DNA from 4 places in the Priestia sp. ABM2_011 genome. Region 4 is predicted to be linked to each of the others. Evidence: riboswitches for the same ligand, from Rfam matches in the RefSeq annotation. Region 4 holds a riboswitch; each other region holds the start of a gene.
What was found. A riboswitch is a leader RNA that binds a small molecule or an ion and turns the genes downstream of it on or off. The one in region 4 is predicted to bind cobalamin.
Positions count from the first base shown of each region.

Region 1 (3,157 bases), 990 kb from region 4:
TAAAGCAATCGTCATGGCCGTCAGGTGTGCAATTATCGCTTGCATAATACTCATTTCTTCACCTCTTTCCCTTAAGTGCCTGCTCTAAGCTTATTTTTACCAGCTTGGCTACCGCTTGACCTAAAGCGGTCATAGAGCCTGCATATTCATATAATGGTCCTTGCTGAGACGCTGCAACTGAGATGCTGTCCGTAGATGTTCCCGTAGCAATCGTCTTTGTAGCTGGATCTATGACACCCAGCTGTGACAGCGTTTTTGTTTTGGCTTCTGTAGCGGCAATAAAAAGCTGTAAAAACGCAGCATCCGTAAGCGTGCCTTCCACGAAAAAAAACATATTAATTGTACCGGGAGAGGAATAGAACGGGACAGCTTCGTCAGCTGTAATATCCACTGCGTTTCCTACGCCAGCCGTTATCACGGAAGCTACTCTTACTCCGTAGCCTTCATAACAGTAAATTGCTCTTTCTTTTAACCAAACGGCTGTCATCAACCCTACGATTTGCTCATGGCGCACATTTTCTTTCATCAAATATTGCTCATACTCTAAAGAAGGAGTATCTGAATAATAGTCTTTATGAACAAATCGATTGTAAAAGGTGTCCGTTTCCGTGATGCCTGTTCCTAAAACGCCTGAGCTGTATGTTTTATAAGAAGTCTCGGTTTTCATGATTAAAAGCTCAGGCCGTTCTTCAATTTTAAGATGTGAAAAGGGACCAATCCCCTTTTCAATTCGAACTGGAATATGGTCCCTCTTTTTATTTATTGTACACCTCAGGGTATACTGCTTTTGCTAAGTCCTCTAAGCCATCTACAATACGAGGTCCTAAGCGGTTGATTTTGTTTTGATCAACCTTTTCAATATTCCCCTCTTTTACAGCAGTCATGCTGCTCCAAGCGGGACGCTTCATAATCTCATTTTTGTCTGCATCATACGTTGCGATAATAACGTCAGGGTTTAACTTAACAACTTGCTCTTCAGAAAACTTAACCCAACCCTTTTCACTAGCCGCTACGTTATCAGCACCGATCATAGTAAGCATTTCGTTCATGAACGTACCTTTTCCTGTTGTATAAATCTCAGGAGCTCCCGATACCTCTATCCATACTTTTTTACGATCTTCTTTTGAAATCGTTTTTGCTTTTTTCTTAATTGAAGCTACTTTTTCTTTCATGTCTTTAATTGTTTGATTAGCTTCTTTTGTTTTACCCGTTAATTTACCAATTTGCGTAATAGAATCATAAACCGTATCAAACGTTGTTGAATCTTTTACAACAAATACCGGAATACCCGCACTTTCAATTTGTTTAAATACTTCATCTGAAACGCCCATACTTGAAGCGTGTGCCAGCACTAAATCAGGATTTAAAGCAATAACTTTTTCTGCATTAACGTTCATATCTCCCACCTGCGCTTTTTTCTTTACGCTTTTAGGATAATCATCGTTGCTTGTGACACCGACTAATTCTTTTTCAAGGCCAAGGGCATATACAATCTCCGTATTACTTGGCATTAATGAAACAATTTTCTTAGGCTGTTTTTTCAACGTAATTTCTTTATCACGCGCGTCTTTTACCTTCACTGGAAACGCAGCTTGTGACGTTTGTTCTGTATCTTGCTTCGTTTTTTTATCACTGTTGCTTTGGCTGCCTGCACCGCATGCAGCAAGTACGATGACTAACAGCGCAATAATGGAATACGAAAGCCATTTTTTCATCTAAATACTCCCCCTATATATTGTTCATTGTGAATACGAAACCTCCACGTTAAAGAAAAAGCAAATGATCATGCAAAAAGCAGCGCTATCCCGTTTTTTCCGCTTTGACTATGTATACTGCTCGGCAGCAGCTTCAAAATAAAAAAGCTTTACTTTCAATTGAAAGCAAAGCAGGTAACGTCAAGATAAGCAGGAAAAGAATCCGTTCACTATACTTGATATGTATGTTCATTACCCTGCTTCACCCTTCCTCGAAGGTTTCACAGCTAACAATAAGGCAGGTCTCCTGACTTACGCACAAAGCGCTTACAGTGGCGGGACCGCGCTGGTTTTTCACCAGACTTCCCTTTTCACTCAATCTTTAAATTGAGACCTTATTGCTTTACGATTATTCACTTGTCCTAGTATACCCCACTCATCGAAAAATGGAAATAGCCATTCTCACAAAAAAAGCTGCGAGAATGCTCTCGCAGCTTAGGGAATTAAAGAGTTGCTAAAAATTCACGGACCGCTTCAGGCGTTTTAGCATTTGCACTGTGCAGGTGCGCAATTTTTTCACCGTTTTTATATACAAGAAGAGAAGGAATACCCATTACATTGTTTTCAGCAGAAAGTTCTTCAAACTCATCCTTGTCAATTTTAAACCATGCTTTATCTGTATTTTCGTCAACGATTTCATCAATAAACATATCCAAACGTTTGCAATCAGGACACCACGTTGTCGTAAAAATCCCAACGCTTAGTGTTTCATTCTTAATTTGTTCGCGAAATTGTTTTTCTTCCGTAAATTGTTTCATTGTGTTACCTCCAGCGTCTATTCGTTCCTTCCTACAATTCTATAGTAAGAAGTCTGACTTCATTATAAACGATTTTTTTATCGTTGTGCTAATGTTTCAGCTTATTTAGACCATAACGGTTTTAGACGTAAAAAAATGCTAGCTTAAAAAAGCTAACATTTCGAAATTGTAGAATGTTGTGTCTATTATCAGCTGAACCACTTAGGCGGCATGTTTCGGTTCCAATAAATTTTCCCTAAATCATAATGCTTTTGAAAATTATCTGCGGCCGCATGATAGTGAAAATTAAACCAGTATCCATCTTTTGGAGGATTTTCACGCCGTACATGAAACCGTATTAAGTCCTGACCGGTTTCCCGGTCATATACATGGAAAATCTTTTCACCGTAGCCAGCAGCAGGGTGCTCGCTTATCTCGAGATTCTGAATTGACTGTTCACGTTCAGTGCCAATGTCGGTCAGCACTTCTTCAATTTTAGGTAACACTGCTTGACGAAATTCATCTTCAATGACAGGACCAATTTTTGTTCCGAATTTTTCCACTGACTGTTTTTCAGCTGATTCCATTGCATACGTAACAAATGATGAAACGTCTTCATATTTTGGTTCTTCATATGGCAAATGAATATCTTCTATAACAGCTGTA
Region 1 covers NZ_JBSWUB010000001.1:3,355,997-3,359,153, forward strand. The annotation lists gene cbiB (adenosylcobinamide-phosphate synthase CbiB) at 1-54, opposite strand, end outside; gene ACXAE4_RS18040 (adenosylcobinamide amidohydrolase) at 59-667, opposite strand; gene ACXAE4_RS18045 (ABC transporter substrate-binding protein) at 756-1,715, opposite strand; cobalamin riboswitch at 1,975-2,107, opposite strand; gene ACXAE4_RS18050 (thioredoxin family protein) at 2,198-2,512, opposite strand; gene ACXAE4_RS18055 (YpjP family protein) at 2,701-3,157, opposite strand, start outside.
Region 1: linked by a shared signal. The riboswitch ahead of ACXAE4_RS18045 (ABC transporter substrate-binding protein) and the one ahead of ACXAE4_RS12865 (cobyric acid synthase) in region 4 are both predicted to bind cobalamin.

Region 2 (3,157 bases), 1.7 Mb from region 4:
GATTATCAAAAAAGTACATCTTTATAAAATTGACATGAAGCTTCTTTCTCCTTTTTCAACAAGCTATGGTACGGTCCAGGATCGAGAATTGATTTTGCTTGAAGTAGAAGATGAAAAAGGATTTACAGGATGGGGAGAAGTCGTTGCTTTTTCATCTCCTTGGTATACGGAAGAAACGATTCAGACATGTTTTCATATGTTAGACGATTTTTTAATTCCTTCGCTTCTTCACCAGCAGCTTCAAAAACCAGAGGATGTTCAAAAGTTATTCAAACCTCTAAAGCGGAACAACATGGCTAAAGCAGCTTTGGACTGTGCTGTATGGGATTTGTATGCAAAGCGCCAAAATAAGCCCTTAGCTGAAGTAATTGGCGGAATAAGGCCTGCTGTAGAAGCTGGAGTGGTAGTTGGCTTAAATGATATTTCCATCATGAAAGAACAAATAAAGACTTATATGAAAGATGGTTATAAGCGCTTTAAAGTGAAAATTAAGCCAGGCGCTGACTATGAGCTACTGAAACAAATTCGAGATGAATTTCCAAGCATTCCTCTTATGGCTGATGCCAATTCAGCCTATACGTTAAGCGATAGTGATTCATTGAAAAAACTAGATGAATTGAATTTAATGATGATCGAACAGCCGTTAAGTTCGGATGATATCCTTGATCATCGATTATTACAAAAGCAAATGAAGACGCCGATTTGCTTAGATGAAAGTATTGTGAGCTATGAAGATGCACGTCATGCAATCGAACAAAAAAGCTGCAAGATTATCAATGTGAAAATCGGTCGAGTTGGCGGAATGTCTGTAGCAAAAAAAATTCATGATTTATGCGCCCTACACGGTGTAAGGCTTTGGGTTGGCGGAATGTTAGAAGCCGGGATTTCACGAGCTCATAACATCGCCCTTGCCACACTGCCTTCTTTCACGATACCAGGTGACATTTCTGCGTCGTCTCGCTATTGGGAAAAAGATATTATTAAGCCCGAAGTAGAGGTAGAAGCCGGAGTAATAAAGGTGAAGGAAAAACCGGGGATAGGATACGATATTGATAAAAAGTTTATCAAAACAATCACAGCATTTGAAAAAGAATACAAATAATTAAAAACCGTTTTTTATGAAAAACGGTTTTTTTATTGATGTTGGCAATGTTTAGTAGAAAAATAGGACAAATTTTTTAAAAAGAGCACATTGTTCCATCAAGCGTGTCAAAACATGTTATGATGGAGTAGTTTGATGAAAAAAGTCGAAGGATTTTATCGTAAAAAACAAAATTATTTTTGAAAATAGGTTGATAGTTTTCTAAGTTGTCCTATATAATGTGTTTATAACATAACACAATATGTTGTTTGTTAAACAATAATAAAATACTATATTTTGTGTTTTCCAGTGAAAAAGGTGTCTGATAAAAAGACTTAAAAGGGAATTTGGTGAAAATCCAAAGCTGTCCCCGCAACTGTGAATGCTGATGAAATAAGGAGATCCACTGTGAGTAAACATCATGGGAAGGCCTTAAAGTAAAAAGAAGCATAAGTCAGGAGACCTGCCTTTTTTATGTCGTTTTATCTTCTTCGGGAGGTGAGAGGGTAGAGCGAGGATTGAGAAAAGACTTAGTGTCTTCTTCTATCTTCGTTCTATTCGCTCACCGAGGTACGGTGAGCGATTTTTTATTTTGAAGTGAAGAGAGGAGCCATATTTATGGTGAATACATTAAAGCCTACAATTCTACATGAATTAACTGCATATATTGAACGTTTAAAAAAAGAATTTACGCAACTTGATTTTTCTTTGTATGAGGAAAAGGTTATTCAAACTGTTACAGTAAAGGAAAATATGACGGACGAAAAGGTTGCAAACGTACTAATTTTGGCAGCCCTAGAGCGTATTTCAATGGAAGAACCAGATTGGACGTACGTGGCGGCAGACGTCTACTTAAACGAACTATATCGAAAAGCAGCGGACAACCGAGGTTATGATAAAAAAGAGAAGTACGGTTCGTTTTATCAGCTTATTCAAGAACTAACAAAAATCGGCATTTATAATAAACAGCTATTAAAAACATATACAGAAGAAGAAATTAATGAAATTGCTTCAGTCATTATTCCTGAACGCGATCGTTTATTTACATACATTGGATTGCTGACATTAGCAGATCGCTATTTAGCGACATCACATGATAAGCGTGTATACGAATTACCGCAAGAACGTTTTCTTATCATTGCTATGACGCTGATGTCTCAAGAAAAGAAAGAAAATCGAACAGCATTAGTAAAAGAAGCGTACTGGGCGCTTTCTAGTCTATATATGACGGTTGCCACACCAACACTCTCAAACGCAGGAAAGAGCTACGGACAGCTATCTAGCTGCTTTATTGATACGATTGATGACAGCTTACGCGGTATTTATGATAGCAATACAGATTTGGCCACGCTTAGTAAAAATGGAGGCGGAATTGGTGTCTACCTCGGTCATATTAGAAGCCGAGGAAGTGATATAAAAGGTTTTAAAGGCGTATCATCAGGAACAATTCCATGGATGAAACAGCTAAATAATACGGCTGTAAGTGTCGATCAGCTAGGTCAACGACAAGGAGCTATTGCTGTATATTTAGATGTTTGGCATAAAGACATTTTTTCATTCTTAGACGCGCGTTTGAACAATGGTGATGAACGCCAGCGCACGCATGATTTATTCACTGGCGTATGTTTGCCAGATTTGTTTATGGAAAAAGTAGAAGCACGTGAAGACTGGCACTTATTCGATCCTCACGAAGTTCGTACGCTGATGGGCTACTCGTTAGAAGATTTTTATGATGAAGAAGAAGGCAGCGGTTCGTTCCGCACTCGTTACGCTGAGTGTGTAAACAATGAACAGCTTTCAAGAGAAACAGTGCCTGCTATTGAGATCTTCAAGCGCATTATGCTTTCGCAGCTTGAAACCGGAACTCCTTATATGTTCTATCGTGATACGGTTAACCGAGCTAATCAAAACCGACACGCGGGCATGATTTACTGCAGTAACTTATGTACAGAAATCACGCAAAACCAAAGTACAACGGTCGTAACAGAGGAAATTACGGAAGACGGAAAAATTATTATTACAAAGAATCCGGGCGATTTTGTTGTATGTAATCTTTCTTCTATTAACTTAGCGAGA
Region 2 covers NZ_JBSWUB010000001.1:641,978-645,134, forward strand. The annotation lists gene menC (o-succinylbenzoate synthase) at 1-1,102, shown strand, start outside; cobalamin riboswitch at 1,381-1,566, shown strand; gene ACXAE4_RS03490 (ribonucleoside-diphosphate reductase subunit alpha) at 1,700-3,157, shown strand, end outside.
Region 2: linked by a shared signal. The riboswitch ahead of ACXAE4_RS03490 (ribonucleoside-diphosphate reductase subunit alpha) and the one ahead of ACXAE4_RS12865 (cobyric acid synthase) in region 4 are both predicted to bind cobalamin.

Region 3 (3,157 bases), 2.4 Mb from region 4:
TGTATAAAATCTGTAAAACAAAAGAACAGTTACGCGTTAAACATAGGAGTAAAAGGTTCTTCACGTGTTTTTTCGGATAATAAGAGAAAGTAATTTTGATCATTGAGGAGGAACTTAGAATGTTTGGATTTGATGCAGATGTATCGCCATTAGTGCGAATTAAAGTAATTGGAGTCGGCGGTGGAGGAAATAACACCGTTAACCGTATGATTGAACATGGTGTACAAGGGGTAGAATTTATCGCCGTTAATACGGATGCTCAGGCGCTTAATTTATCTAAAGCAGATGTGAAAATGCAGATTGGTGCGGCATTAACGCGAGGATTAGGTGCAGGAGCTAATCCAGAAGTAGGAAGAGAAGCTGCAGAAGAAAGCAGAGAGCAAATTCAAGAAGTACTGCAAGGCGCAGATATGGTATTCGTAACAGCTGGCATGGGGGGAGGCACTGGTACTGGAGCAGCTCCGGTTATTGCCCAAATTGCCCGTGAACTAAATGCTTTAACAATTGGAGTAGTTACTCGCCCTTTCAAGTTTGAAGGAAATAAACGTACCAAGCAAGCAGTAGGCGGTATTACTGCGATGAATGAATCGGTAGATACCCTTATTGTCATTCCAAACGACCGCTTGCTTGAAATCGTTGATAAAAAGACACCTATGCTTGAAGCATTCCGTGAAGCAGATAATGTTCTTCGCCAAGGTATTCAAGGTATTTCAGATTTAATCGCTGTTCCGGGGCTGATTAACCTTGACTTTGCTGATGTAAAAACAATTATGTCTAATCAAGGATTTGCGCTTATGGGTATCGGACGAGCTTCGGGATCAGATCGAGCAATTGAAGCAGCGAAAAAAGCGATTTCTAGTCCGCTGCTAGATGCATCGATTGATGGAGCAAGAGGCGTGCTGCTGAACATTACGAGCGGCAGCAGCCTGAGTCTTTACGAAGTACAGGAAGCAGCAGATATTGTCACGTCCGCTTCTGATCAGGACTTAAATATGATTTTTGGATCTGTGATTAATGAAGATTTAAAGGACGAAATGATGGTAACCGTTATTGCCACTGGATTTGATGATGAAGATATTTCACCATCAGCTTCCACTTCTAGAGTTTCAAGAGCACGCTACTAAATTAAATAACCAGCTTTTATGGTGGCAATTGTTTTTCAATTGCCTTAAAAGGGAATCCGGTGAAAATCCGGAGCGGTCCCGCCACTGTAACAAGGAGCCTTATGTCAAAAAGCCACTGTCTATTTAGAGACGGGAAGGCGGTATAAGGCAATGACTTGAAGCCAGGAGACCTGCCATAAATCGCAGCACACAATAACCTACGAGGATAGGGAGGTGTTTTGGCAGAATCAAAAATACGATAAACAAGGGATACGTTTATCTGAATTTGTTGTGAAGGCAAGCACTTCTTTTTAGAAGTGCTTTTTTTTGTGTATTAAAATAGAAGGTGGAAAAATGAATGATAAATAATAAAAAACTTGTATCTATGATATTTCTCGTGTTACTTTGCCTCACTGCTTGCGCTCCTAATGAAGAGAGCGTAAGTATAAAAGAAAGAAAGAAAACGGATAAAAGTGTGACGTTTTTATTTAATTTTACATCTGCAACGCTTGATCCTCATACGGACGATAATTATACAGCAGTTCGTGGGGGAGTAGGGGAGACGCTTGTTAAAATCAACGACGATTTAAAAATAAAGCCTTGGCTTGCTGAAAAGTGGGAAACGAAAGATAACGGCCTTACATGGACATTTATGATAAGAAAGAACATCACGTTTCAAAATGGAAAAGCGCTGGATGCAAATGCCGTTAAATCTTCTCTTCAAAGAACGATAGACCAAAGTTATGCGATGAAAAACGCTTTAAATATTAAAGAAATGAAAGCGAACAGTCATGCGCTGACAATTACATTAAAAGAACCAATGCCTAAATTTCCTTCTGAATTAGTGCATCCAAATACAGCTATTATAGATGTTGATGCTTCTAATATAGCTAAGAAGCCCATTGGTACGGGTCCATTTCGCGTCTTGTCTTTTGATCAAGGAAATCAAGTGAAATTAGAAAGATATGAAAATTATTGGGGTGGAAAAGTGAAATTGAAAAGTGCGATCTTTGGATTTAACGAAGATGCTAATGCGCGAGTTGCTGCTCTTCAATCTGGAACAGCCGATATTATTTATCGCCCGCCTTTAGAAAGCTTGGGCACTTTACAAACAGATCCGTCTTTTAAAGTAAGTGGAGTACCTAGTGTGCGCACCCATTTATTGCTTTACAATCAAACCAATGACGCATTAAAAGACGAAAATGTAAGAAAAGCTATCGATACCTTATTGAACCGAAAAGAAATTGTTAGCAGCATCATGAACAATCAAGCGGCAGCGGCTCGAGGTCCATTTTTACCCCAATTTCCTTTTGCTGATAGTACTGCTAATGAGCAAAGAGGTATGACATCTGCTAAAAAATATTTAGAGAAAGCAGGCTATCAAATCAAAAATGACAAAGCAATCAAAAATGGAAAGCCACTATCGCTCTCTCTTGTCACATACAGTTCTTTGCCAGAACTGCCTTTAATTGCTCAGCTTATACAGTCTAATGCCAAAGAGTTAGGAATTACTATTAAGATTCACCTAGTTGAAGATAGCGATGAATATGTAATGGCAAAAGATGATTGGGATTTAGCATTGTACAGCCTTATCACAGCACCTAGAGGAGATGCCAGTTATTATTTAAGTACGAACTATTTGCCCGGCGGTGGTTTAAATGCCAGCCGGATTAATGATGATACGCTAACAAAAATGATAGAACAGTTAAATTCAACAGTAGATGACGCAAAACGAGATCAGTTAGCCAAACAAGCAACCGCTTTGATTAATAGAAAAATGCTGACGTCATCGATTGTACATCCAAACATTGTTGTTGCTTATAATCAAAAAGTGAAAAACTGGACAACACATCCAAGCGAGTATTATATGCTGACTCAGCATTTAGACGTAACGCCGTAGTTAACATTGCAGCATAAGCAGAGAAAAGAAAAAGTATACAATGATCGTTAAAAGGATGTGACAGTAAACGTGCAAGAAGTACAAATGTATCAAATTAAAGAAGTAAAAGAAAAGGATGCTGAAGTGATTCAGTTTGTCATGAATATGCGGAATG
Region 3 covers NZ_JBSWUB010000001.1:4,802,280-4,805,436, reverse strand. The annotation lists gene ftsZ (cell division protein FtsZ) at 120-1,124, shown strand; cobalamin riboswitch at 1,127-1,317, shown strand; gene nikA (nickel ABC transporter substrate-binding protein) at 1,462-3,003, shown strand; gene ACXAE4_RS25265 (GNAT family N-acetyltransferase) at 3,073-3,157, shown strand, end outside.
Region 3: linked by a shared signal. The riboswitch ahead of nikA (nickel ABC transporter substrate-binding protein) and the one ahead of ACXAE4_RS12865 (cobyric acid synthase) in region 4 are both predicted to bind cobalamin.

Region 4 (3,157 bases):
TGTTATCTACGTAGCGTTTAAGAAATACGTACCAACTGACGTTGTGAAATTTGCACAGCAGCTTAAATCTGCTTGGTGGCTAGTTGCTTATTATATTATTATGCTTGTTATCTCTTATCTAGGTTCATTTGGTGGAGGACAAGGTGTGTTAAGCAACCCACTTGACTTAATTTTAATTGCTCTTGTTTCACTCGGTATTTTCTACTGGGCGAAATACACAGGTTTACCAAAAGCAGTTATCGATACAGATGATTAATAAAAAACACGGCATGAATTCATGCCGTGTTTTTCGTTTGTATAGGCGTGTACTCTATTTATTTATCAAACAGCCATGTTTTTAATATAGCAGCATACTCACGAAAGTAGGCTTGAAGTTTAATTGAATTTGGTGTCTTTGCGCCTAAAGGATAAACATCAAAACCTTGGCGCTTTGCAATAATAGAAGCGCGAAACAGATGAAAATCACTGCTAACAAGCACGATTCGTTTATCTTGAATATCAACTTTCTTTTTGGTGAAAGTAAAATTCTCAAAAGTAGAAGTTGACTGACCCTCTTTTATAATTCGATTCTTTTTAATTCCTGCTTTTCGTAGAAAACGGTAGGCTGCCTCTGCTTCAGAAATTTCTTCATCAGATCCTTTTCCACCCGTTACGATAACTTTTGTTTGTTTATGAGTCTTTAAATAAGATAAAGCTGTTTTTGCTCGCTCTTTTAAACTAGGAGACATTTGATCACCATCTACTTTAGAACCTAAAACGAGGACATAATCTGCGTTTTGTGGAACAGACTTGTGAGCAGTTTGATACATACAAAAAGATATAATTACTATATAAAGAACAAGCGAACCAATAAAGGTATAAATCATTTTTTTCTTCAACTGTGAGCACCTTCCTAGCTATTTCATAAGATGTTTGGAAAATAATTGTTATTATAGCATACGAGACCCAAATAAGTATAAACACAGTAATATATAATAATAGAAGAAAATCGTTATTGTGAATGGCTATAAAATTCGTTACAATAAAGAATAAATGATTTTAAAAGTGCCTCTAAGGAGGATAATAGGGAAATCGGTGAGAATCCGGTGCAGCCCCCGCTACTGTAAATGTGGATGAACCTGCAAAGACCCACTAGTCAAACTAGGAAGGGTGCAGAAGTAAAATGAAGCATAAGCCAGGAGACCTGCTTTTAAAAACCCCTTATTTTTCGGTGGGAGAAATAAGTCAAGACAATGTGTTAATGAGCGCATGACCAAACCTTGACTTTTACAGTTAAGGTTTTTTTATGTGGTAGGGAGTGGATAAAGTGAAAAAAGGAAAACCTCTTATGATTCAAGGAACGCATTCAGACGCTGGAAAAAGCATGATTGCTACAGCATTTTGCCGTATTTTTAAAGAAGACGGCTATCAAACTGCACCGTTTAAATCGCAAAACATGGCGCTCAATTCATACATTACAATGGATGGAAAAGAAATTGGCAGAGCGCAGGGAATTCAAGCAGAAGCTGCTGGAGTAGAAGCAACAACTAATATGAACCCTATTTTAATTAAACCAACTCGTGATCATGAATCTCAAATTGTCGTTCATGGAAAGCCGCTTCGTAATATGTTTGCTTTTCAGTATCGGCAAGAATTTTTTAATGAAGGTTTGAACGTTATCACTGAGTCTTATAAAGAGCTTGCCAGTCATTATGATCGAATTGTGATTGAAGGTGCTGGAAGTCCTGCTGAAGTCAATTTGAACGATCGGGAACTGGTAAATATGCGCGTAGCAAAGATAGCCCAAGCGCCTGTTGTGTTAGTAGGAGATATTGATAAAGGAGGGGTTTTTGCGAGTCTGGTGGGTACTCTTCAATTGCTTCCAGATGAACATAAACCTAGAGTAATTGGAGTGTTAATCAATAAATTCCGAGGAGACTTAGAGCTTTTAAAACCGGGGTTGAAGTGGTTTGAAGAATACACGGGAGTTCCGGTACTAGGAGTGATTCCTTATATGCACGACGTGGAAATTGACGCTGAAGATTCGCTATCACTCAGAAATTACTCAACGCTTGTGAATCCGTTAAAAGAAATCGATATTGCGGTTATCTCGTATCCTCGCATCTCAAATTTTACGGACATTGATCCTCTAAGCTTAGAAGAAGACTGTCATGTGAGACTTGTAACCAAGCCATCACAACTAGGTACGCCTGATTTAATTGTTTTACCAGGAAGCAAAAATACGATTGAAGATGCGCAGTTTTTACAAGAAAGCGGCCTGGATCTAGCCATTAATCAAGTCTTGAACGCAACGAACGCTCACGTTATTGGCATCTGCGGGGGATATCAAATGTTAGGCGAGACAATTACGGACCCCGATGCAGTAGAGTCCCGGATTGAATCTATTAAAGGGCTGTGTTTGCTTCCAGTGGAAACCGTTATGACAACCAGCAAAAAAACAGAAAGAGTTTCTGGATATGTTCAGTTAGAGAGTGAGAAGGTTTCAATTGAAGGCTATGAAATTCATATGGGAAAGACGATTTCTAAAAGCATGACGGAAGCCTTTGCGGTGGTAGATGATCAAAAAGAAGGAACGGTTAAAGACAACATCATTGGCACGTATGTTCATGATGTGTTTCATAACGATGCTTTGCGCAGAGCTTTGCTTAATCAAATTCGTAAACATAAAAAATTGCCGCCTATTACGGATACATTCAACAGTCGCCTGCAAAAAGAGGAGTCTTTTTCAAAAGCAGCAGCATATGTGAGAGAAGCTGTAGATATGGAAAAGCTGTATCATTTAATAGACAACTATAAAAGCCCGGAGCAAGCACAAAAAGTGTAGCTTGTAGAGGTTTTCGCTTGTTTTTTCACCGAGAACTTTAGTACGCTATTCTACGTTGCCTAGTTCAACAGTCTAGCACTCGTAACAAATAAAAGATGATTGTTTCCAATACTATGTAGGATGGAAACATGGTTTATGGACAGGAAAATGAATGGTTAATGTAATGTAAAACATCACGCCTCGTTTCCTAGAGGAGCTGAAAGTATTGATTTTTAAACGTATTTTTTTAAACAAAGCATCTATTTTATACATAGTCAGTTTATTTATTGTATGTACTTCGGTGATTATGGGAGTATTTATTGGTACAGTTTCGTTAACCGTAGGAGATACAAT
Region 4 covers NZ_JBSWUB010000001.1:2,368,625-2,371,781, forward strand. The annotation lists gene ACXAE4_RS12855 (APC family permease) at 1-256, shown strand, start outside; gene ACXAE4_RS12860 (YdcF family protein) at 315-878, opposite strand; cobalamin riboswitch at 1,026-1,205, shown strand; gene ACXAE4_RS12865 (cobyric acid synthase) at 1,298-2,824, shown strand; gene ACXAE4_RS12870 (FecCD family ABC transporter permease) at 3,030-3,157, shown strand, end outside.